Regions from separate parts of the Fontibacillus forbon genome, predicted to be linked through region 3. Evidence: riboswitches for the same ligand, from Rfam matches in the RefSeq annotation. Region 3 holds a riboswitch; each other region holds the start of a gene.
What was found. Region 3 has a riboswitch for thiamine pyrophosphate ahead of tenA (thiaminase II). Riboswitches for the same ligand answer to the same signal wherever they lie in the genome.
Positions count from the first base shown of each region.

Region 1: linked by a shared signal. The riboswitch ahead of ACLB09_RS21690 (ECF transporter S component) and the one ahead of tenA (thiaminase II) in region 3 are both predicted to bind thiamine pyrophosphate.
Region 2: linked by a shared signal. The riboswitch ahead of ACLB09_RS17075 (ABC transporter substrate-binding protein) and the one ahead of tenA (thiaminase II) in region 3 are both predicted to bind thiamine pyrophosphate.

Region 1 is NZ_JBKGFV010000006.1:117,496-125,494, forward strand. Features, by position in the region: gene ACLB09_RS21670 (glycosyltransferase family 4 protein) at 1-293, opposite strand, end outside; gene ACLB09_RS21675 (YheC/YheD family endospore coat-associated protein) at 535-1,653, shown strand; gene ACLB09_RS21680 (energy-coupling factor transporter transmembrane component T family protein) at 1,713-2,519, opposite strand; gene ACLB09_RS21685 (ABC transporter ATP-binding protein) at 2,516-4,153, opposite strand; gene ACLB09_RS21690 (ECF transporter S component) at 4,158-4,859, opposite strand; TPP riboswitch at 4,973-5,084, opposite strand; gene asd (archaetidylserine decarboxylase) at 5,241-6,035, shown strand; gene ACLB09_RS21700 (DUF4097 family beta strand repeat-containing protein) at 6,060-6,941, opposite strand; gene ACLB09_RS21705 (helix-turn-helix domain-containing protein) at 7,496-7,999, opposite strand, start outside.
Region 2 is NZ_JBKGFV010000004.1:277,999-285,997, reverse strand. Features, by position in the region: gene ACLB09_RS17100 (TatD family hydrolase) at 1-705, opposite strand, end outside; gene ACLB09_RS17095 (HD-GYP domain-containing protein) at 903-1,517, shown strand; gene ACLB09_RS17090 (ABC transporter ATP-binding protein) at 1,571-2,374, opposite strand; gene ACLB09_RS17085 (ABC transporter permease) at 2,395-3,165, opposite strand; gene ACLB09_RS17080 (MTH1187 family thiamine-binding protein) at 3,162-3,455, opposite strand; gene ACLB09_RS17075 (ABC transporter substrate-binding protein) at 3,502-4,503, opposite strand; TPP riboswitch at 4,697-4,809, opposite strand; gene ACLB09_RS17070 (cold-shock protein) at 5,044-5,244, shown strand; gene ACLB09_RS17065 (cold-shock protein) at 5,342-5,551, shown strand; gene ACLB09_RS17060 (sensor domain-containing diguanylate cyclase) at 5,738-7,219, shown strand; gene ACLB09_RS17055 (CcdC family protein) at 7,194-7,697, opposite strand; gene ACLB09_RS17050 (Rrf2 family transcriptional regulator) at 7,833-7,999, shown strand, end outside.
Region 3 is NZ_JBKGFV010000005.1:184,416-192,414, reverse strand. Features, by position in the region: gene thiD (bifunctional hydroxymethylpyrimidine kinase/phosphomethylpyrimidine kinase) at 1-373, opposite strand, end outside; gene thiM (hydroxyethylthiazole kinase) at 370-1,212, opposite strand; gene tenA (thiaminase II) at 1,261-1,947, opposite strand; TPP riboswitch at 2,109-2,212, opposite strand; gene ACLB09_RS19750 (hypothetical protein) at 2,302-2,649, opposite strand; gene ACLB09_RS19745 (ATP-binding protein) at 2,722-3,984, opposite strand; gene ACLB09_RS19740 (DUF2804 family protein) at 4,112-4,240, opposite strand; gene ACLB09_RS19735 (hypothetical protein) at 4,227-4,418, shown strand; gene ACLB09_RS19730 (LysR family transcriptional regulator) at 4,511-5,422, opposite strand; gene ACLB09_RS19725 (peptidase) at 5,573-6,820, shown strand; gene ACLB09_RS19720 (DUF116 domain-containing protein) at 6,880-7,999, opposite strand, start outside.

The DNA of each region.
Region 1 (7,999 bases), on a different contig from region 3:
TGATGCGCAAGCAGAGGCCGGTTATGAACTTCAACCGTGTCCGGTCTCCAGAGCCGAAGATGACGCACAATGGAATGAAAATAATGCCGCCCGCCGGGCAAGCGGTAACAGGGGATGCCGGAAACCGTCCCTACTGTCGGAAGACGGCCATCGGCAACACCGTAAATACGGATATCCAGTCTCTTTGCGGCGAGCGGGCATACTTTCTCCACCACCCGTTCCACCGAGCTGCTTCGCCCTGAAGGGATAACGAAGGATCCCGGGGTAACGACCGCCACCTTTGGCGCAGTCATGCCTATTCCTCCTTTGCGTTGAGAGCGGATAAGTTCAGGCGGTGTCTTGCCTGCCTCATTGCTTATTTCCTTAAATATACGGCTTCACGGCAGCAAGGGTGACGAATGGCCTGCCGCCTTCGGGCAGCTCTCCCGCACAGGGAATCCCAAAACAGGCGGCTGAAGCAGAACAGTCGTCCACGCCTTCCGCCCCGGTCCACATAAAGTAATGAAGAAGCCGTATCGAGGAGGAGAGACACCTATGGGACAGAACCATGTCGGTATTCTGCTTAATTCCAGTATGTACAGGGGAATCCCCCGGCGAAAGACCGGTCAGGAGTCGCTAGCCAACTATGAGGAAGCCGCGCGAAGATACGGATTAACTCCCTGTTTTCTTCGTTTGGGGGATATGGATCTGAAGCAAAACAAATGCATCGTCTATATCTATGACGGACGTGACTACGTTAAGACGCTCATGCCGATTCCGTCCGTGATTCATAACCGGGCATTGTATACCGACCCTGCGGCCCGCAAAAAAATTCAGGCGCTCAGCTCGCAAGGAAAGAAGATTTTTAACGTAAACAACCGATACGGAAAAGATTACATCCACAATTTGTTATGGGGCGATCACTCGCTACGGGTTTATTTACCCGAGACCGCCCCCGCTTCCTGGGCTTCCCTGCAGGAAATGATGGCACGGCATCAGGACCTTATTCTAAAGCCGGTCCGCGGCTCGGTGGGCCAAGGAATCATGAGGCTGGTTCTGCGCGATAATTATTGGGAGATCCAGTTCCCCGCTTCCAAAGGAAAGGAAGCCGGAAGCGCCGTGCGGTTAAGAAAAGAGGAACCTCCGCCTTGGTTGCGACGGCTCCTGCAGCGCGTGCCATATCTTCTTCAAGAACGGATTCCGCTGGCGGAATTCAATCATCGCCCGATCGATCTCCGCGTTACGGTACAGCGCGGGCTGACCGGAAGATGGGGAGTCACAGGCCTGTTCGCCAAAGCCGCACCGCCGGGCAGCTTTATCTCCAACGTGGCCAAAGGCGGCGGAGCCTATCCCGCACCAGCGTTGTTAACCGAAGCCTTGCCCCCTCATCTCGTTCCCGTCATCCTATCCCATGTAGAGGCGCTGGCGCTGGCTATTGCAAGACGGTTATCTTCCTGCCTGCCGCTGCTTGGCGATCTCGGACTGGATATCGGCCTGACTCCGAACGGCCACCCTTACTTCATAGAATGCAACGGCAGGGATCAGCGCTACGGATTCCGCAAAGCCGAAATGAACGAAACCTGGAAAGAAACCTATCGTCAACCGATGGCGTTTGCCCGCTATCTGGTAGAACAACCTTCCCCGGTTCCTCCCTATTTGGGGAAAATGCAGTGAATCTTTGGCTTCAAAAGAAAAACGGCTGCACTCCGTCCAAGGGGCAGCCGTTTTGGTTTTTAACGCAAATATCTTACATCCGCGACGGAATACAGCGGAAACATGCCGCTTAACACAATAGCGGAAACAACCGCCGCAACTAGGAGCAATGCAATCAGCAGATCGTACCTCGAAAAGACGGAGTGATAATAGTACGTCCTGCGGCCATTCCCGTCAAAAGCCTTCGTCTCCATCGCAACCGCTACGCGATGCGCTCTCCGGATGCTTTGGGACAGCAGAGGAACCGCATACAGTTTGATTCCCGTGATCCATCCCCGCGGCCCCTTTATCCTCCGAGCCCCTCTAATACGGAGCGCATTCCGGCGGATTTGGAACTCCTCCCATACCATCGGGAGCAGCCGGACGGAGGCCATAAAACTGTAGGCAAATTTGGGAGGAAGCTTGGCTTTTTGCATCAAGGCATAAAACAACTCCACGGAGGATGTCGTCAGGACGAACAGCAGGCCTTCCGCCGCAAAGGTCACCGATTTAAATCCGATGTGGAGACCCCGGTAAAAGCTTTCTTCCGTAATGGTGATCAGCCCCCAATGCCACCAGACGTGATCCCCCTTACCGAACAAAATCATCGTCGAAGAAGAAGAAATAAACACAAGAGCAAAGGACAATACGATGAGCAGCACTTTCCAAAAGGCGTATCCGCTGAGCCAAAACAGCAGCAACGTGAACACGGCCGCCTGGTAAAACATAAAATCAATCTCATGCGTAAATAAACCGAGGAGGAACAGCAAAATTACGGCAACCAGCTTGAACACCGGATTGGCGCGGTGCATCCAGGTCCGGTAGGAAGGCATCAACAGTCCCTTCATACCGTCACCAGGTTGCCACAATATTCACGCGACTTCCCCCGGGCAATGCCGGTCCCCCGTTCCGTCAAACCGCGGTCGGTCATTACCCCGTCCCTGACTTCCCATCTGCGGGTCGCCATCATCTCCGCAATTTGCTCTTCATGGGTCACCATAATGATGGCCGTCCCCCCGGATCTCAATTCCTCGCATAAATTCAAAATCGCGAACGTATTCACCGCATCCTGTCCAAACGTAGGCTCATCAAGCAGCAGGATGGATTTCCCCGTAACCGCGGCTCCCGCCACGCTTAGCCTCCGCTTTTGTCCAAGCGACAACTGGTACGGATGGCGCCGTCCCATTCCGGCGAGGCCAAATTGATCGAGTGCCTGCTCTACCCGCCGATTGATCTCATCCGGTGAGACACCCTCTTCACGCAGTGAAAAAGCAATCTCCTTCTCCACCTCATTCTCGACAAACTGGAATTCCGGGTTCTGAAAAACGAAACCAATGACCTCTCTCGCGGTCTGCACCCGGCGTTTCCGGTGCTTTCTCCCGCCGGTCCGGGTTCCGCACAAACCATATTCCCCTTCCGTAGGAAGCAGACCCATCAGGGCTAGCAGCAGCGAGCTTTTTCCCGCTCCGTTAGGACCCGTAACAGCGATAAATTCTCCGGGGTACACCTCGGCCCGGTCCACTTGAATGACAGGCCGGCTCCGGCGGAAGCCTCGAAGGCCGGAAAGTTCGATGAGAGGTTGCTGCTCCAGATGCTCCAGATAGTTCGGGTGGTTCGGGTGGTTCGAGTCATCCGGATGCTCCGTCTGCTCCAAACGCATTGGCTGTTCCTTTACGCCTGAGGTCGCCCGGAACCGGTTCCAGACACCGGGATGCCAGATTCCATACGCTTCAAGCTCCTGTTGGAATCGGGGAAACAGTTCATCCGGATCTCCTTGCCCCAGTAATTGTCCCTGGGGTCCGAACAAGGCGACTCTGTCCACCAGGCCCAATTCAAGCAGTTCCTCAATGCGGTGTTCGACAATAATCAATGTCCGGTGTTCGGCTACCTGCCGTACGGCTTCCCAAATCTGCTTCCGCCCTTCAGGGTCCAACAAGGCTGAGGGTTCGTCAAGCAGCAAAACTTCAGGATCCATAAGCAATATGGAGGCTAGAGCCAGCCGCTGCTTCATACCTTGGGACAGCGATTCAATCGGTTGATGAACCGCCTCCAAGCGAAGTCCTACCTGATTCAGTGCCTCCTGCATTCGGGGAAGCATTTCCTCTCTGGGGACTCCCCGGTTTTCCAGAACAAAAGCCAGTTCCTCATCGACATAGGGCATACAAAATTGAGTGTCGGGATCCTGAAACAGCATTCCCCAGGAAGAAGGGAGGATTTGCCCCGAGCATCTCAGGGGGACTTCAACAAGCCCCGGGATGATACCGGCAAGCACCTGCAGCAGCGTCGACTTCCCGCAGCCGCTCGGCCCGAGAAGCAACAGCTTCTCCCCGCGCAGCACTTCAAAAGAGAGATCCTTAAACACGAAGGTATCGTATCCCGGAAATTTCAGCCGCAAATCTTGCACCGCGGCAGCGGGTTGGGGCCTATCGTTTATTCCCTCGCCTGTTCCCCAAGTTGTAGCATTAAACGGTAAACTGCTCATGGCATCAATCGTCCAGAGCCGCGTAATCCTTTGCAGCTACGGGGCGAAGCAGTGAGGTAACGCCGGTGGCTTCCACCGCCTTGGCCAAAGCATAGGCAAGATAACCCGCAATCAAGGCAGAGCTGACGGCTCGCATTGCATATTTGGCGATCAACAGCCAGGTCTCGTAATCGGCCACATAGCCGTAATAAATATCCGGAATAATCGATCCCGCCGCAGCCGCAACTCCCGCCAAAGCGGCCACGGAAGGCGAAAACTTGCGGTACCGGAAACAAGCAAATACAAGCTCTGCGCCCAACCCCTGAAGCACGCTGTAGAGCACCAGTTGAACCCCCCACTCGCTGCCGAACAAAATTTCCACATGGGCGGCCGCCACTTCGGCAAGTAAAGCTACGCCAGGTTTGCGAATCAGAAGGAACACGAGCGTCGGAGCTATAAACCACATCCCGTACACCAGTTCATCGGCTTGAGGGAATAACGGGGAGAACAGATTGTATACCGAACTCCAGAAATGATAAACCACGCCGAGTACTAGCGACACCAGCACCGTCACCAGGATGTCGCTCAGTTTCAGGCCTCTTTTCGGAAGAGCCGGAGAATGAGATTCCGTTTGCTGATTCCGTTGACTTGGCCGATCCGACGGACCTGAATGGCCTGACTGACCTGGCTGACTGCTTTGATCCTTTTGATTGGTGATCTCTTGCATAATAACTCCTCCTCTAGACCAACTATTTTTGGACGCAACAAAAAACCGGCTGAATAGGCTCAGACGGTTACTAGGTCCACGGGAGAATGCATGTGCAATAAACAACATACATACATTCCGGACGTTAGATTCTCTACGCTGGCATTATCCAGTTCAGATTAACGGTCTGCAGCGGGATATGCTGCCATCTCAGCCTGATTCACTCAAGCCCCCGTATCCCATATGCGATTGGAATTAATATACTCTAGATCTTTCCAAATAATCAAGCAAAAAATAGTGAAAGCACTTTCGTTATTGATTTCGGAACTATTCTATGTCAATATTAGCGGAAGTGGAAAAGGGATCTTTGTCCCGTTGATCATGGTGTTAGGGGGATACGATTTGGCCGCAAACTGGATGAAATGGATGACGGAACTGACCTCCCGGAAATGGATTTCCAAACTTATGGGCCGGTTCTCGCATTCGCAAGCGAGCCGCTATATGATTCCTTGGTTCGCAAAATCATACGGCATACCTCTGCACGAGGCAGAGAAGGAACTGAAAGAATACCGTACCTTAAACGAATTTTTCACGCGCAAATTGAAGAGCGGCATGCGTCCGGTCCATCAGAGTGACGACGGACTGATTAGTCCGGTGGATGCGCTCATTACTTTTATGGGGGAAATCCGCTCCGGCACGATCTTGAACGTCAAAGGACAGGATTACACCCTGCAGGAGTTGCTTAACGATTCGCCGCGCATGCAGAGCTATTTGCACGGATACGCCTTCGTCCTCTACCTGAGTCCGACCGATTACCATCGTATCCATGCTCCGGCCGCCGGCACGCTGCTTGAAAGCGAACATATCAAGGGCAAGGTTTATCCTGTCCATGATTTTGCCATGAGACAGATGAAAAACGTGCTTAGCCGCAACGAGCGGCTCATTACGTATCTAAAGCACGGACGCGGGGAAATCGCCGTGGTGAAGGTGGGCGCTATGAACGTAAGCAGCATCCGCTATACCGATGCCAAAGCCACCCGCTGGAATCAGGGCGATGACCTCGCCTATTTCGAATTCGGTTCCACCGTCGTTCTCCTGACCGAAAGCGGCACGTTTGCGCCCTCCCCGGAACGCGCCGTCGGCCAGAAGGTTAAGATGGGCGAACCGCTTGGCGTCTTCTTTCCCCGTTCCAAATAAGACCTGACGGAAGGTCCGTTACCGTTAATTTACGGTGATGGACCCTACGGATGTTTCAAGCGACAGAAGCGGCCCGCCGCTTCCCCGCTGGCTTTTGCCTTTCGGGGCTCCGCTGATATCGCCGACATCGGCCTTCGTTTCCAGATCAACGTCCGGCAAATCCGTTAAATCCACATCAATGCTGCCGATATCCGCTTTCACGGATAAACTTCCTCCGCTCTCCATCCGCGAAATCCCCAGATCTATGCTGCCCGTTGCGGTACTGATCTTCGACTCCCCGGTAATGCTTGCATCCATGACCTCGATACTTCCGACATCGTTCTTAATTTGATAGCTTCCCTTCAATCCGGCAAGACTTACGTCGCCGACATCACTGTCGATGTCAAAAGTAGAAATTCCTTCGGGCAGTCCGATCACATAATCGATGCTGAACTCCGAATAATTCAGGTTTTTTTGGCCCCATTCCCAAAGATTTTTGCCGGGGTCGTCTTTGGCATGCGTGTAGATTTCCACTTTGTTTCCGTCAGGTTTAATGGAGACGGTCGCTTGTTCAAACACGCTTTTGAGATCATCCTCGCGAGACGCTCTCTTCTGGGCCCAAATTTTAACCTCAACGGTAATTTCCTTGCCCGGGATTTGCTTCACTTCAATATCTCCGACCGCATTCTCCAGCGTGATCCCCGAAGCCGAGCTCACCGGAGACGACGTCGACAACTCCAGAGCTTCCCTGCTCTCTTTCACCCTATTGACCTGATTGTCAACGGCGTTCTCTACGGTTTTCTCCAGAGCCCCCACCGTCGTTCCGACGGCTTCCTTCGCTTTTTCATCCACCCCTGTACATCCGGCAAGCATGACCAGCGCAACGGACGCCGCTGTCACCGCTATCGGCATAAGTCTCTTGTTCATTCCACTTCCTCCTTAACTTTCTACTCTCTTATGTATTTTTGCGTACACCACGTTAATGCTACCATCATAATCTCCCGGTGAAAAAAAGAACATAGCCCGCGGACCAGAACTTTCCTGGACTAAAGTCGGGAGAACTAAGACCGCCATTAGCAGCGAACGCCGATAAGGAAACTCAAAGCGGACGGCCAGGGACAGATACGGAACACAACAAAAAAACGGCCGAGCAGGGAGCCCCTGTCCGACCGTTTGGTAAACTAAGTATGCTATATTAACGTCCGATCGCAAAGTCGCGATTTTTAAGACGCATGGAATTGATGTTGGAAATGACTTAACAAGCCAGATCGATGAACAGATCAAAACCAGGTTTCTTCCTCCCGGTCGTGCCGTCTCGACCGGCGAAAACGATTTCTAAAAATGCTGCTCCCCGGTACCGAACACTCCCGGCTGCGCATCCGCCGTCTTTTTCCCATGATGTACACCTCCTCCCAGATCTCGGCAATAAAAACTATTTACCCGTCCAGCATGCAAGTGAAACAGCAAAGGGAAATTTTTTTCTAGCGGATTTCGGAAGGGCTTTTTCCGGTATATTGCTTGAACTGGCGGCTGAAGAAGAAGATATCGCGGTACCCGAGCGCGTCGGCCACCTCGGTCACGTTCATCCCCGCGTGCAGAAGCAGGTGCTGCGCCCGGTCGATCCGGGTCTTGATAATGTAGGACTGCACGGAAAGCCCGATGATTTCTTTGAATTTAATTGAAAAATAACGCGGCGACAATCCGGCACGGGCGGCCAAATCCTCGACTTTATGAGGCAAACCCGGATGCTGGGAGCAATAATTCGCCACTTCCTGAATCACTTCGTTCAACTGGTTGCTCACTTTTTTCTCCCGGGGAATTTCCCGTTCTTCGCGGAGCAAGTAAATCAGCATCTGCTTCAAAATCAGGCGCGCTTCTTCTTCGGCCCCATATGCTTTGACCAGAAACAGACGGACATAGCGCGAAAGCATGTATTCGAAATCCAGAGTATCCTCCAGCTTGCGATAGGAGCCCGGAACCTCGGA
Region 2 (7,999 bases), on a different contig from region 3:
AGCCTGCCCGGCAAAGGGACCTTCGAATGGCCAAGGGCCGTCGGTCTCCGCCATGACGAGGTCAGCGGGATAGCTGCGTGCCAGTTCCATGATTTCCGGCTCGTAGACCAGGTCCGGGGTGAAGGAGACGTAATAACCGCGCTCCGCCATGCGGCGCACGGTGTGCTGCGAACCCTTGAACCAGTGAAAATGAGCTTGCCCGATTCCATGACGTTCCAAGAGATCGCAAACCAGGTCTGCGTCTTCATAGACGGCATGAAGTACTACGGGTTTGCCAAGGTTCTTCGCAAGCTCCAGAAGCTGATTCAGTAAGGCGATATAAGGCTCAAGGTCAAAGGGCTTGCCTTGCTTCTCCGCCTCTAGCCTGTTGTAATAAGGCAGCCCGATTTCGCCTACGGCAGCCATGCTGGAAGCTTGAGATTTCATCCAATCCAGCAACGCTCGCGTTTCCTCGGGAGAAGGCACAGACTGTTCGGGATGGTAGCCGAATGCCGGAATAACGAGCCCAGGATATTGTGCCGCCAGCTCCAGATTGGTTTGAGAGGAAGCCAGATTCATCGACACGCCGATCAATGCATTTAATCCGTATTCCTCTGCATTTTGCAGGATCCGGTGTCTGGCTTCTTCCTCGTAGTGATCGAGATGGATATGAGCGTCGATCAAAGGGAAGAAGGAATCCGAATTAGACTTGATACGGGGGTTCATAAGGTTGTTTCACTCCTTCTGCTTAGGTATATTTCCTCAAGGATCTCTTTGAATTCACCAAAATTCGTCAAATATCCCTATGCATTTTCATAACTTTTGACCTATAATGTTAAAGAGTTCCATTACAAAACTACCAATTTTTGCGCTTTCGGAATTTGCAAATGTAGTCAGACTTGGGCATTAGGAGGCAGGGGCCGGTGGTTGCTTCAAGAATTGAAATAGGACAACTGAAACTGGACCAGGATCCGGATGCCGGACAATGGCTTAAGGCGTTGCGGGACGTACATCCGGAAATTTATTATCATTCTTCAAGAGTAGCCATGCTGGCCGAGAAGATAGCGGTACCGCTGGGATTATCGGAGCAGCAAACCGAGCAATTGGTCAGAGGCTGCTTTTTGCATGATATCGGCAAAACGCTTATTCCGCGCGAGCTTATCACCCAGCGCGATCCTTTGACGAATGAGCAATGGGAAATGCTCAAGCACCATGCGGTCATCGGAGCACGTATGGCGGAAAGCAATCCCGGATTCGGGCAGGAAATTGTCGACATTGTAAGATATCATCATGAGCGGTGGGACGGAAGGGGCTATCCCGAGGGGCTAAGCGAGGAAGAAATACCGCTTGGAGCCCGGATTTGTGCGGTCATCGATGCCTTTGACTCGATGACCTCGAACAAAATTTACCGCCGGAGAATCAAATTGAGCGAGGCCAGACTGGAGCTGATTCGCCATGCAGGCACCCAGTTTGATCCGGAGGTCGTTCATGCCATGATGATACTGCCTGAACAGACATTGGATATTTATTCATTGTAAATAACGCTTATCCATGTTTAAGAAGCCAATCCGGCAGGCGGAGGAACCGCCTGTCAGATTGGCTTTTTGCGTTGTTCTTCTTTCATCCGCGCTCCGATCTCACGTTTAAGCTCCAAGAAGCCGGGATCCTCCGTCAGGTCTTCTCGCCGGGGCCGGGCAAAAGGCACATCCACCCGGTGAAGCACGGTGGCCGGTCGGCCCGATAACAAATAGATCGTATCGGACAGAATCAGCGCCTCATCGACACTGTGCGTGATGAGAATCACCGACCGGCGGCTGTCCTCCCAAAGATCGAGCAGCCAGCGCTGCATGTCGCTCCGCGTCAATTCGTCCAGAGAGCTGAACGGCTCATCAAGACAGATCACTTCCTGCGGTGCGAGCAGTCCCCGAAGAAAGGAGGCCCGCTGTTGCATGCCTCCCGACAGCATGTGCGGGAAAGCTTTCTCAAAGCCGCCCAGCCCGGCCCGGTTCATCCATGCGCGTGCTTCTTCGCGCGCAGCCTCACTTGCTCCGCCTGTAATTTCACGGGCAAGCAACACATTGTCCAGCGTGTTCCGCCAGGGGAACAGGGCCGGCTTTTGCGGCACGTAGCTGATGAGCCCGCGCTGGCCGGTAACGTTCTCTCCTCCCATAAGGATGGTTCCCCGGTCCGGCTTCAGTAAACCGCCGATCACATGAAAGAGCGTGCTCTTGCCGCAACCGGAAGGGCCGATAATGGAAACGAATTTACCGGCGGGGAGAGATAATGAAACGTCGTTCAGCACCGGCAGATGTTGGCGGCGTTCGCGAAAGGCCAGGCTGATTCCCCGAATTTCCAATGATGCCGGAGGGGAGATAGGGGATGATTCCGTATGCATGATAGTCAAAAACCTCCCTTCTATTTGTCGTCCTTCGCCGGTTTATAACGGATCAGCCATTTTTCCAGCAGAGCGATTAGCCCGAACATGGCCAGGCTGATGGTGACGATAATGGCGATGGCGAGAAAAATTTTGTCCGTGCGAAAGGAAGACTTCTGCAGCATCATGTAGTAACCGATGCCTTTGTCGGCACCGATCCATTCGGCGATGACCGCGCCCATAACGCTGTATGTAGCCGCAATCTTGACCCCCGACAGAATGGAGGGAAGCGCGTGCGGAATCTCCAGCTTGGTGAAGATCTGGGCTTTGGAGGCCCCGGCCATTCTCATATAATCCAGCATGACGCGGTCGGCCCGGCTTAGCCCGTCCATCGCCGCCACGGCTACCGGAAAAAAGCAGACGAGCGTGATCACGATGATTTTCGGAAGAATGCCGAACCCGAACCAGATCATGAGCAAGGGAGCGAGTGCGATCGTCGGCACGTTTTGGCTAAGGATAATCAAAGGATAGAGCGATGATTTCAGGAACGGGACAATATGCAGCGCAAAGGCCACGAGCAGTCCGAAAGCCGTACCGATAGCGAATCCCATCAGCAAAAGGCGCAGCGTAGCCAAGGTGTGCTCCCACAAGCCGGCGGCGCCGGCCGATGCTTCCTTGGCGATATCGGCGGGACTCGGGAGGATCCACTTTTCAATATGAAAAAGCGAGGTCGCGGCTTGCCAAAGGATCAGAAACAGGATGACCGCCACTAAGGGCGGCCATACGCTGTTCCAAAGCTGGCGGAGTTTCATGGACGATATTTCTCGGTCAGCTTGTCCATACTGACGCCCTTGGGATTGTAAGAAATTTTGATTTGCGAGATGATCCCCGTGCTGCCGAATTCCATTACCGCTTCGTTCATCTGCTTGACGATGGCCAGCAGTTCCTCCAGATCGCCTTCCATCGTCGTTTCCAGCGGATTGACCTGGTACTTGACCCCGGATGCCTGAATAACCTCGATGGCACGGTCGACATAAGGGATTACGTCTTCGCCGTTCGGCGTTTTCGGTATAATCTGAATGCTTAAAAGTGCGTTTGGCATGGTTGTAGTTCATCCTCTCAATTTAGATTAGGAATGGCATGGCTTCTTATTGCTCAGGCAAAAAATCATTCGTAAAGGCTTTGTCGGTGTCGAGCGGTGTTTCGATCAGCTTGCGTTCATGCATCCAATCCGAGTAATTTTGCCAGACTTCGCGTTTTTGCTCGCCCCAGCGTACGGCATCGTCCTGATATTTCGGGCTAAGCCATTTCTGGCTGGCCACGACCAAATCCTTGTCCAATTCGGGAACGGCCTTCAGCAGGATGTCCGCCGATTCTTCCGGATGGTCAATTGCATACTGATAACCTTTCGACGTGGCACGCAAAAAGGCTTTAACGAGCTCTGGGTCACTTTCGATCGTTTTTTCATTCGTGACCAGGACCGGGGTATAATAATCCAGTTTATCCGAATAGTCTTTAACATATTGCATGTCCAGCGGTTCGCCGCGCAGTTCGGCCTCGATGCCTGTCCAGGCATAAAAAATCCAGGCGAAATCGATGTCCCGCTTAACCGCCGTGAAATAGTCGGCTTCACCCATATTAATGAATTTCACTTTGCTCACATCGGCTCCGGAAAGATCCATTACCGACTTCAGGATCGCTTCTTCCACGGGAGAGCCCCAGCCGCCGTAGGTTTTGCCCTCATAATCTTTAGGGGATTTGATGCCCCGGTCTACCGGAGCCGCAAAGCCGGAGGTGTTATGCTGAATCACTGCGGCGATCGATACGAGCGGGACGCCTTGGGTTCGGCCCTGGGTCACGCTCTCCTGGTAACTGACGCCGAAAGGAACTTCACCCGAGGCGACCATAGCGTCCGCACCGCCGGATCCCGGGAGGACGATATCGACATTCAGGCCTTCCTCCTTGTAGAAACCCTGTTCCTTGGCTGCATAAAGTCCGGTGTGGTTCGTGTTGGGACTCCAGTCCAGGACGACTTTTACGTTCTTTAATGTAGCGTGGATTTCTTTGTCGGAGGCTGCGGGTTCGTTTCCGGCAGGGTTGTTTGCTTTTTCGTTGTTTTGGCCGCAGGCCGTTAGGACTGTCAAGAGCATTCCGCACAACAAGAGTAGTGTCCATTTTGGTTGCTTCACAGAAATTCTCTCCTTTTCGGATAATGAATTTCCGCAGTTTCTCGTTCGTTCATGTCCTGAAGCGATTCTGAATGGCGACAGCGTCCCGGGGGATGAGGATACAAAAAAAGCGCCCCGGATCGGGACGCGTAGGTTCATGGCAATGAATAAATATGTCCATGCTAAACATTCTTCCTACGCTGGCATTACCCAGATCAGGTTAAAGGGTCAGTGTCTTTGCGGGACACAATCTCAGCCGGCCGATTTCCAGCTCCCCTGAACTATAAACTGCGGATTACACTAGTTATTATAGTCCGGCATCAATTTTATGTCCAGCAAGAGGTTGGTTTTTGATTTGCTTTTTACTTCCCGGCGGAGTATAATGAAAACAATTGAAGTTTTGAGAAGTGATATTCAGATATTGAAAAGAGTGTCAATTTCTAAAAATGAACTTTTTTCAATATGTGAATTTTTTTATGTAAAAAAGGAGCATGTTAATCTTTAAACAGGAGGTAATCTTTCATGGAAACAGGAACAGTAAAATGGTTCAACGCTGAAAAAGGCTTCGGTTTTATCGAAGTTGAAGGCGGAAATGACGTTTTCGTTCATTTCAGCGCAATCACAGGCGAAGGCTTCAAAACGCTTGACGAAGGCCAACGTGTACAATTCAACGTTGTTCAAGGCAACCGCGGACCGCAAGCCGAGAACGTCGTAAAACTGTAATGCAGGCATAACTGCTCTTAACGCGTGCGTTAAGGGCAGTTTTTGTTTTTTTATGAATACAGTTCGCCTGAGCAAAAGAACACTATAGGAGGTAATCATGAACTACCGTAAAAAAACGATAGAAGAAATTCCTGAGGAGAACACGCCGGTATGGTCTTGCATGAGCGAGGATTGCAACGGATGGATGAGGGATAACTTTGCGTTTGATTACATTCCGGTATGTCCGCTGTGTTCCTCTGAAATGGTTAAAGAAACAAAGATGCTTCCGCAACTCATTAACACCAACTCCATGAAAGCGGATCGTTAACCGATCCGGGCCTGCCTTAGAATAATAGTAAAGCTGCCTAGGGTGCTGCATTCAGCACTCCGGGCAGCTTTTTTGATTTCGGGAATGAGTAACTCGTAGAAAAGGATTGCATCAAATTGTGAAATCTAATATCTTTGAAATATTATGGACAACGATGCTACTGCAAACAATAGGAGGGAATTCCCCGTGTATAGTAACTTCAAGGTGGGATCCCAGATTCTTGAAATCCCCTCCAGCAAGAGCCAGAGGAGATTCGCTCTGCTGCTCGCCCTTCTCATAGTAATAATATCCGCGGCGGCGCTTCCTTTTGGAATGAAAGCCCTTCCTGCCTTCGGGCCTTTTCTGCCGATTTTTATTTCCTGGTTTATTTTTGGCGATCTGTTAACCGCCTTTATTTTGTTTAACCAATATCGTGCTTCCGGGGTTCCGTCTCTCCTGGTGATGTCCTGCACCTATCTCTTTACGGGGTTAATTACTGCATTGCACATCCTGTCTTTTCCGGGAGTGTTCTCGGAGGAAGGAATGCTAGGGGCCGACAACCAGACGGCGGCCTGGCTGTGGATTTATTGGCACGGGGGATTTCCCGTTGGAATTTTGTTATATTTATATGTAGGGAAGCGGTTCCCTAAGCCGATTTCATCCAAAAGTGAAATTTCAGCGTACGCGGCATTGAGCTTAGTACTTACTTTTATGGTTGTATTTTTATTGTTCAAATTGTCTACTTCGTGGAGTCATTTGTTTCCGGTGCTGGTTGAATCGGAAGGGTACTGGAATGTGTTGGCTTCCGGTGTCGGTCCAGTCGTAGGGCTCATTAATCTGGCCGCGCTTCTGATGGTGGCGGTCCGCTTCCGCGGACGCGGCGTACTGCATCTGTGGATTTCCATAGCCTTGCTTGCTCTGTTGTTCGATATTCTCCTCACGCTGTTTGCGGGAAATCGTTACAGTCTAGGCTGGTATCTGGCCAGAATCAATTCGGTTATCGCCGCAACGGTGGTGCTATGCTCGGTAGTTAACGAGGTGAACCGGCTGTTTATCCGGCTCTCGGACCAGCATAAGCAGCTCTTGCAATCCGGCAAACAGCTCGAGAAGGCAAACGAGGAACTTGTTCGCTTGTCCAGTCTTGACGGATTGACAGAGATTCCGAACCGAAGACGGTTGAATGAAATCATGAGCTGGGAACTGGTTGCTCCGGAAGAGAGGCAGACCCCGCTATCGTTATTGATTCTGGATGTGGACTCCTTTAAAGCATATAACGATCATTACGGGCATTTGGGGGGCGATCAGGTGTTGAAAACGATTGCCAAAACCATTTCCGCGGAAGTTAAGCCGTTTTTCGGATTTGCCGCGAGGTATGGAGGAGAAGAGTTTGCCATTCTGCTGTCCGGGCTGGATGCCCGGGGCACCTATGACGTTGCGGAAGGGATCAGGCTGGCCGTGGAAAATTTGCAGATCCCCCATGCCGGTTCATCGGCCACTCGGGAAGTGACCGTCAGTATCGGCGGGTTTTGTATACCGCCGTTTCACAAGATTAACGAAGACGGATTCATTTCCTTGGCCGATAAGTGTCTGTACGAAGCGAAGAACGGGGGACGCAACCGTTGCGTCGTTAAGGGATGGACCCGGGAGCACCGGCAGCCGGAGCCTAAGCTTGAGCCGGCGGATCGGTAATGCCGGTGATCGCGCGGTACTCTTTTAGCATAAACAATCTCCAGCGGAGAATCATGCCAAAGGCAAGCAAGAAGAAGACCGAGCCCGTTTGCAGGACGGAGATGTATTGCTCCACCACTTCGTGAAGCGCCAGCCGGATAACCAGAAGCCCGATCAGAATGTAGGCGAAGCCGGGGGAACGTTTGGCAAACACTTCACCGCCGACGATTTCGAAATGCGTGGTCCGGATTAACGGATAGGAGAAAAGCAGCGCCCCTACCACGAAAGCAATCAGTGCCCAGCTAAGGGGAATGTGCATCTCCGGTGCAATGAACATCGCGAATCCCGTGGCCATGCCGAGCGGCGGGATGATGATTTTCTTGATCGTCACGGGCTTGCGGCTGGCCTTCAGCCGGATAATGAGCACGGAGACCGCCATCAAGGCGGCGCCGATGGTTACGACCCATTGGATATAAGAAGAGTTAATCAGACTATTCATAATAAGGGATATCCTTTCATTGCTTAATATCTAATAGACGAGCGAGAATATTATACCATATCCTTAAGTTTGCCAAAAATTCAAGGTTTCTGTACAGTAGGCTGTTTCAATTATGCCACTCAAGGGGGAAAGTAAATGAATAGCGACTTTAACATCGCCACACACTGCCTGCTGTTCCTGTACACCCGCGAGGAAAAGATGGCAAACAGCGAACAAATTGCCTGCAGTGTATCAACCCATCCGGCACGCGTCCGGAAGGTGCTAAGCCTGCTGCGCAAGCAGGGTTATGTGGCTACAAAAGA
Region 3 (7,999 bases):
CCGCTTCCTGCCGCAACAGCTCCGCGCCGCCTTTCGCAATCATCACCGGATCGACGACGACCCGCTCCCAGCCGAATTTTCTGATTTCGGCGGAGACGGCACGGATGATGCCGGCGTCAAACAGCATGCCCGTCTTCACCGCATCGACGCCGAGGTCGGAGCCTACCGCCCGGATTTGCTCTGCCGCCGCCTCCGGCGGCAGCGGGTAAACCCCGCTGACTCCGAGCGTGTTCTGCACCGTTATCGCCGTAATGGCCGACATCCCGTAAACGTCCAGTTCCTGGAACGTTTTGAGGTCGGCCTGGATCCCGGCTCCGCCGCCGCTGTCCGATCCGGCGATCGTCAGCGCCTTTGAAATGCGGAGGCCGGTCACGACAGGCCTCCGGCAGCCGTCGTCTGGATTTCCCGGACGGCGGCGTATCCCTTCAGCGAATGCGGATGCAGCTTCGCCAGTTCGTCCAGGAAGGCGGTCTGGAAGCTGCCCGGCCCGAATGCGGCCGTTCGCTCGGCAGCGCGGGAAGCCGCCGTGCCATAGAAGGCCAGCCCGGCCGTTCCGGCAAGCAGCAAATCCTGCTCGACCGCCGCAAAAGCACCCAGCACCGACGTCAACAGGCATCCCGTGCCGGTTACCTGAGTCATCAGCGCGTCTCCGCCGCTGATCACCCGGCACAGCTTGCCGTCGGTGATAACATCTTCGCGCCCGGTAATGGCTACGACGGTTCCCAGTTCCTTCGCGGCCCGTACGGCCAGAACGGCATTGTCGTAGCTTCCGCTCTCCCCGGCGTCCACGCCCTTGATCTCGCGGGCTTCACCGACGAGATGGGCAATTTCCGCCGCATTGCCGCGTACCAGCGAAATCTTGACGTCTCGTAATATCCTCAGCGCGGATTCCGTCCGGAACCGGGTTGCTCCCGCCCCAACGGGATCAAGTAACACCGGCACCCCGTTTGCGTTGGCGGAGAGCCCGGCTATCACCATCGCGTCCACCAGTTCGGCGGTCAAAGTTCCGATATTCAGTACCAGAGCTCCCGCAACTTTGGCCATATCGGCAACCTCTTCGGGAGCATAGGCCATCACCGGCGAGGCGCCCAGCGCATAAAGCCCGTTTGCCGTAAAATTGGTTACAACCACATTGGTCATGTTATGAACCAGCGGTTTTGCTTTTTGCATTTTCGTTAGGAGAAAAGACAACTCTTTTTCCAGCATACTCATGTTCATCCACCTCTCACTTAGCTTTAATATTGCGTCAAAGATTTAAGCTCACAGCACCGCTGCCTGCATCGGAACCGGCCATACCTCCTGCTTATAAGCCATGTCCCAAAACATATACTCCAATTGACAGCTATGCATAAAATGTTCCCTCATCCGCGCACGTTCAGCAGCGGTAGCCGCTTCCGCCCACGCATCCACTTGCATCCGCATTTTTGTTGTAGCATCGCCTGCCTGATCTCCGTAAAACGAGATCCAGTCGCAGAACGGATGCGAATCATCGGGGCGTACTTCCTCCATCAAGGTTTGACCGATTTCCATATACGTCCAGGGACACGGCAGCAGCACCGCCATAATTTCACCAAGGCTGCCTTCATGAGCAACGGTCAGCATATGCCGGATGTAATGGTGTGCGGACGGCGCTAACGGATAACCCTGCAATGCCTCGTAAGTCACCCCGGCAGCCGTGCAGAAATTTTGATGCGGATGAACCTCGCTATGCAAAATAAAATGGATCTGCTCTTGAAACATCGCGATGTCCTCGCGTCGTGAGCATTTTGAAATCGCAATGCCGTAAATCCGCATATAGGCATTCAAATATTCGTAATCCTGTTTGACGTAATGGATCAACTGTTCCCGGCTCAGCCTTCCTTCCGCGATGCCCCGTACAAAAGGATGTTCAAAGATTGCCTGGAACAAGCCGTCCGCCTCACGGCGAAGCTCTTCAGAGAAACTCACCTTTCCCACCTCCGATTGAATAAATGACATTAAGAACCGAAAGTACCGCTAGCGGGTCCGTACATTCGTTATTATGGAGCCCAATAAGCACCAAAAAAGCCGCCCCGGAAACGGAGCGGCTTCATCTGCGTGAACTAAACAACCAATCTGCATGAAGATGTAAAAGGCCGGCTCCACTTTCCTACGCTAGTACGAACTAGATCAGGTTCAAAGGGTCCAAGATTGATTCTTGTCTCAGCCGAACACGGCTCCCCTAGTGGACTTCCTATTCTATTGTTTATAACTGTACTCAGGTTTACAAGATCTGTCAAACGTTTTGAAATTTCAAGGCCTAGCAATGCGTTTCCTGCTTCTTTACTTCTTATCGACCTGCAACACCATTACGGGTTTAAGCGTATAGGTATTCTTGATTTTCTCTTCTGCGATCACGTTCAATTTCACCAGGCTCGCGATTTTGGCGGAATCCGGTTTGGATAGCATGCGCCAAAGCTCCAGGTCCGGCAGTGCCTCGTACAGTTTCTGCTCATCGTATTCCCTGCGGTTCTGGGAAACAAGCTTCACCACATGGGTGCCAAGGTCCAGATTCACCGTCTCCCGCTCCCGGCAATAGTCCAGAATGGCCTGCCGCAGCTCCGTAAGCTCTTCTTCCAGCTCCTTTTGGCTTTGCTTCACTTGATAATATCGTTCCACGATCTTGTCCAAGCTTCTCACGCTCCTCTATATCCATGGATATGCCGGAGCGGGCCTTTTTAGGCCCATTTTCGGAACAGATAATTAGCCCGCCGCCTGTTCGGACAGAGGTAGCTTGATCGTAAACCGGGTTCCCGCCCGATGAACGCTTTTCAAGGATACCGTGCCTCCCATCGCCTGAATCGCCTGGTACGAGAAGGACAGCCCCAGCCCCGTTCCCTTCGATTTGGTGGAGAAAAAGACGGAGCCGAGCCGTTCGATCTGATCCTCCGTCATCCCGATTCCATTGTCCTCAATGATCAGGGTAGCTTTGCCGCCCGCAGCCGTAAGATCCAGGGAAACCTTTCCGCCCGGGATTTCGTAGCAGGCTTCAATCGCATTTTTTATCAAGTTCATAAGCACTTGTTTGGTTTTCTCGGGATTTGCCAAAATCCAGACGGGTCCGGCAGCGTATTGGCCATCCAACCCGACATTGTGCATATTCGCATAGGGACGCATTACCTCCATAGTAACCTGTAGAAGATGACGCAAATCCGTCGGTTCCTGATGATCCTTTAAGGGTTTTGACATGGAAAGATATTCGGAGAGAATATATTCGGTACGTTCCAATTCGCTTACGCAAATGTCGATGTAACGGTGAACACGGTCCCGTTCCAGGGCAGACTCACGGATCAGCTTTAAGAACCCCTTCACGGCCGTTAGCGGATTCCGCACTTCATGGACCAATGATGCCGCAACCTGGCTGATCATTTCCACCTTTTCATTTTGCGCATAATTGATAACAACTTTCTTTTCGATGACCGCCTTTTGAAATAACGAGATCAGTAACCAGTTACCGAAAAAATTTTGAACCGGAATAACGATAATATGAAACATTAAATTGTCTTCAAATGAATTGGGATTATGCAAGTACACAAGAAGAAGTGAAATGAGGGAGAAAACGGAGCCGGCCAATAAAATAACGGGCATCTTCCGCCGCGAATTCAGATAAAGCTTCCGGAGAAGTAGGGACAAGGGAAAAATAATGGTCATTAGCAGCATCGCTACGCCTGTTCCGTCACCGCCCAGATACAAACGGTACAGCACAAACTCCAAAATCAGAATGATCCCTGTCTGCAAGCCGCCGAAGATAAGTCCAAAGAAGACTATGACGTACCGGATGTCAAATAAGTACCCGCTCACCGCACTCGCTCCGAAGGTCATGGAAAGAAACAGACTGATTACGCTAGTGATGACTATAAACTTCTTCGTAAAGTTCCGGGGCTGATCCCGGTAGTAAACATTAAACATCAGAAAGGGCATCAGCGCAAAAAACAACTGGAGAATTATCTCTTTTAGAACGGTCATCCGAAGTCACCCTTCATCTCTGGACATAAAAATTAGGTTTTTTATAATAATTCCATATTTATATGTTAAACCCTTTAATCCCCAGGCTAACCATGACAGATCTCTCCGTGAAGGCGGCGCTTTCCCATCACCAGTTGTTCACCGCATGTCCGATAAAAGCTACCAAGTTCTCAATTTTGATAACCCGCCCGTCGTCCAGTACGGCTTTTCCCGTAAATGTACCGAATAACTGGTGGCATTTATTGTCTACGAACAACAGCTATAATCCGTTCAGACTCATCCACTCGTTCCTTGCCATCTGGGGCCGCGGATATTCCGGCAGCACCCGCTGCGGATCCATCTCTTTTCCCCACCCGGGTCTTCAGCCCCTCTCCGGCTTTCCAGCCGGCTTGTTCTTCATGCTGCATGACACCCTTCCGTTTCTGGGTTTCTAATAGCAATTCTAATCCATATTAGCTGTTTTGATAATCCATGTTTTGGAATTATTCAACCTTGAGTCGTTGGGCCGTTTTGCGATATGGTCATTTCAACCCTTCGTGCTTTCCACCGACTCCTCCAAAGCCTGAACATAAGCCAGCGCCAATTTGGAGAGCGCCGCATTTTTGTGGCAAATCCATCCGACATTGATATTTTCGCCACAATCAAGCGGAACCGGGATAATCTCGTTCCCGTTTAAATCCGAACTGAGAACCCCCGTAGAAATCGTGTATCCGTTCAGCCCGATCAGCAAATTGAACAGCGTCGCCCGGTCGTTAACCCGGATGCTTTTCGGATGGGACAGGGTACTGAGGATTTCCTCGGAAAAATGAAATGAATTGTATTCCCCCTGGTCGAACGATAAATAGGGATATTCCTGCAATTGATCAATCGTGACGATCGCTTGCTTGGCAAGCGGATTTTGGATGCTGATGAAAATATGCGGCTTAGCCACGAATAAACTATTGAACTGGAGGCCGGCATCTTTTAACAACTTGTTGATGACTTTGGCATTGAAATCGTTCAAATAAAGAATACCGATCTCGCTTCGCCGTGACTTCACGTCCTCGATGATTTCATACGTTTTCGTCTCCCGCAACGCCAACTCGTATTCTTCATGCCCGTATTCCCGTACCAGATTAACAAAGGCATTTACGGCAAATGCGTAGTGCTGGGTGGACACCGAAAAGTGCTGCGGAGGAAGCTTGCCGTTCAGGTAGCGGTTCTCCAAAAGTTCGGCCTGCTCAACGACCTGACGGGCGTAGCTTAAAAACTCGGAGCCTTCGTTCGTCAAGGTAATCCCCTTATTGGTACGTTCAAATATCGTGATCCGAATCTCTTCCTCCAAATCCCGGATTGCGTTGGATAGACTGGGCTGGGAGATGAACAGCCGCTTGGCCGCCTCATTCATGGAGCCGCGGCCCGCGACCTCGATGACATATTTCAGTTGCTGCAAGGTCATGGATTTCCCCCCACTCTATTGGTCTTATCCTCCTATTTTAGAAATGAATACACGGCTTGTGCAACATTTCGGCGGATATCCCGTCTGGGGTATATGAGAACAGCCAAAGAGAATCACACTAACTAACCAACATGCAGGAGGACTTACTCGATGAAAAAGATGAACAAAGCAATCGCTACAGCATCCCTATTGGCTATGACCGCTATCCCGTTGGCCGCATTCGCGCAAGATGTGCCGCCAGCGACTACCCCTCATCCGGGAGCTCTGATTCTGAACCAGGCCAAAGTAGTTCCGGGCACGTTGGGACAGATCACCGACTTCGTCAATGATCAAACCGGTAAATTCATCACCGTCACAGGTCGCGGATTGTCACAAACCGACCAAAGCGAAATTATTTTATCCATCACGAAAGATACCAAAATCGTTGACTCCAAAGGCAAAAAAGTTGCTCTGAAAACGATCGTGGATGAAAAGAAAGCCGTTAAAGCTTTCTATAGCCCAAACATTACCAAGAGCTTGCCAGCCCGCGGAACCGCTTTGACGCTGGTCGTTCAGGACCAAAATTTTGCGGCGATCGACGGCACGGTAACCGAAGTTAGAGATAACGGCATTTTAGTTAAGGGAACCGAATTGTACTCCGGCATCGAAGACAGCATCGTTCTGCATTTTGCCGATAAAGCCCAGCTTGTGGATCAAAACGGCAAAACCGTAACGGCGGCCGACATTAAAGCCGGAATGACGGTTAGAGCTTTCTACGGCCCGGCCGTAATGATGAGCCTCCCTGCTCAATCAACGACAAACTATGTTGTTGTAAACACGGAAAGTGCGGAAGGGGAAACGCAAACGCCTAGTGAGGAGGCACCCGGTACGAACGGAGTCATTACGAATATTGCGGACAACAAAATCACCGTAATCGGTAATTCGCTGGAACAGGGCGGTACCAACTACATTATTCTGACCGTGGATGAAAGCACGCAAATTCTGGATGAAAGCGGGAAAGTGCTGACGAAAGATGACCTGAAAACGGATCTGCGCGTTAAGGCATACTATCCTGAAATCATGACCATGATTTACCCGGCTCAATCCCATGCGGATAAGATCGTAGTGCAAGCCGCGGAAGCTCCAAAAGTAGTTGGAACGGTTAAGGCTTCCGAGCTGACTTCGGACGGTAAAATCTATGTCAATGTCGGTTCGGACGATTCGACGGACAATGATGTAATCTTGAATATCACTGAAGAAACGGTAATCATCCCGACGTTGGGCGGAGACACGGCTTTGAGAGCCGGCACGAAGATCGTCGCCTACCATTCGCCGATGATGACCCGCTCGTTGCCTGGCATGACCAACGCTGAAGTCATCATCGTTACGGATGACAAGGATGCCGTAACTCCTCGATAAGAACGGGTTTAATAAAAGAACCTTCAATCCGCCCGGCGCGGAATTGAAGGTTCTTTGTTTTATTGCATACGATTTAGTAATCTGCTCAGATCGATGTCCGTAACCAATCCGGTCTCATGCCAATGCTTGATGCAGCCGCTATTATTCAGAAGCACGCATTGCGGTTCATATCCCAGTCGTTTGGCCTGATATCCGCCGGATATGAGGTTGAGGATACATGCCACGCCGACGATGCCGACCTTCCCTGGTTGAATATGCTGCCGGCCGAAAGCCGTCGATGCGTGCGGAATGATGAACACTTGAAAGCCATGTTTCTTACCGAGGTCAGTGATGAGTTTGACCTGACAGTCCTTGCTGCAGCTCCGGCAAACATAACCGTTATCCGTTGCAACAGCTTTACAGCCTGACTCTCCTTTTTGCCGCATGCAGATCGGAAGGAGCACTCTCTTTTGTTCCGTATTCAAAAAATTCTCCCTAAACGCCCGGTTCATCATTTCCGCACCGACCATATTGAGATGATATTCCACCCGGCCACGGGTACAAAAGATCATGTTTTCTTTCCATTTGAGACGCTGAGCGTGCTGGTCGATGTACCGCTCCACATGAACTGTGTATCGTCCCAAGGCGTCCCGGCTTCGGGCTTCAAACCATTTCCCCAAGTCGACCGCCTGGTTTAGAGTTCGTCTGCCGTCTTCCCGGGATTTGCTTTTCAAGAAAGCAAGCCACTCGGCCATTCTGCGGCTTTCCTGCTCAAACTCGCCGGTGGCTTGAAGCCAGCCGATCAGATCAGCGAACCGGTTCACGCTCACTTTCGGATCTATCTGCTGCGTGCCCCGCAGGAGAAAGGGATTCAACATCCCTTTGATTCGTTCGATAAGGGTTCTGATGCGGCCACCTCTGGTCTTCCAGCTGTAAACCCCAGCCAGCATTTTGCCTCCGTATTTATGAAGGAATGCCGCCCGGCTGCCGTAACTGATCCAAAGCACGCCCAGCATTAAAAATTCCAATCCATGAATAAGCGGATCTCCGCTATCGCTCTGCCGGATCGCAACATAGCGGCTAAACTGACTCACTGCCGCTTCTTTCTCCAGCCTGCGGATCACCTCATCCGTGATTCGTGCCACATCCTCATAATACTTATCCGTTCCTGTTGCATCACTGCCATATAACGAATAGGTC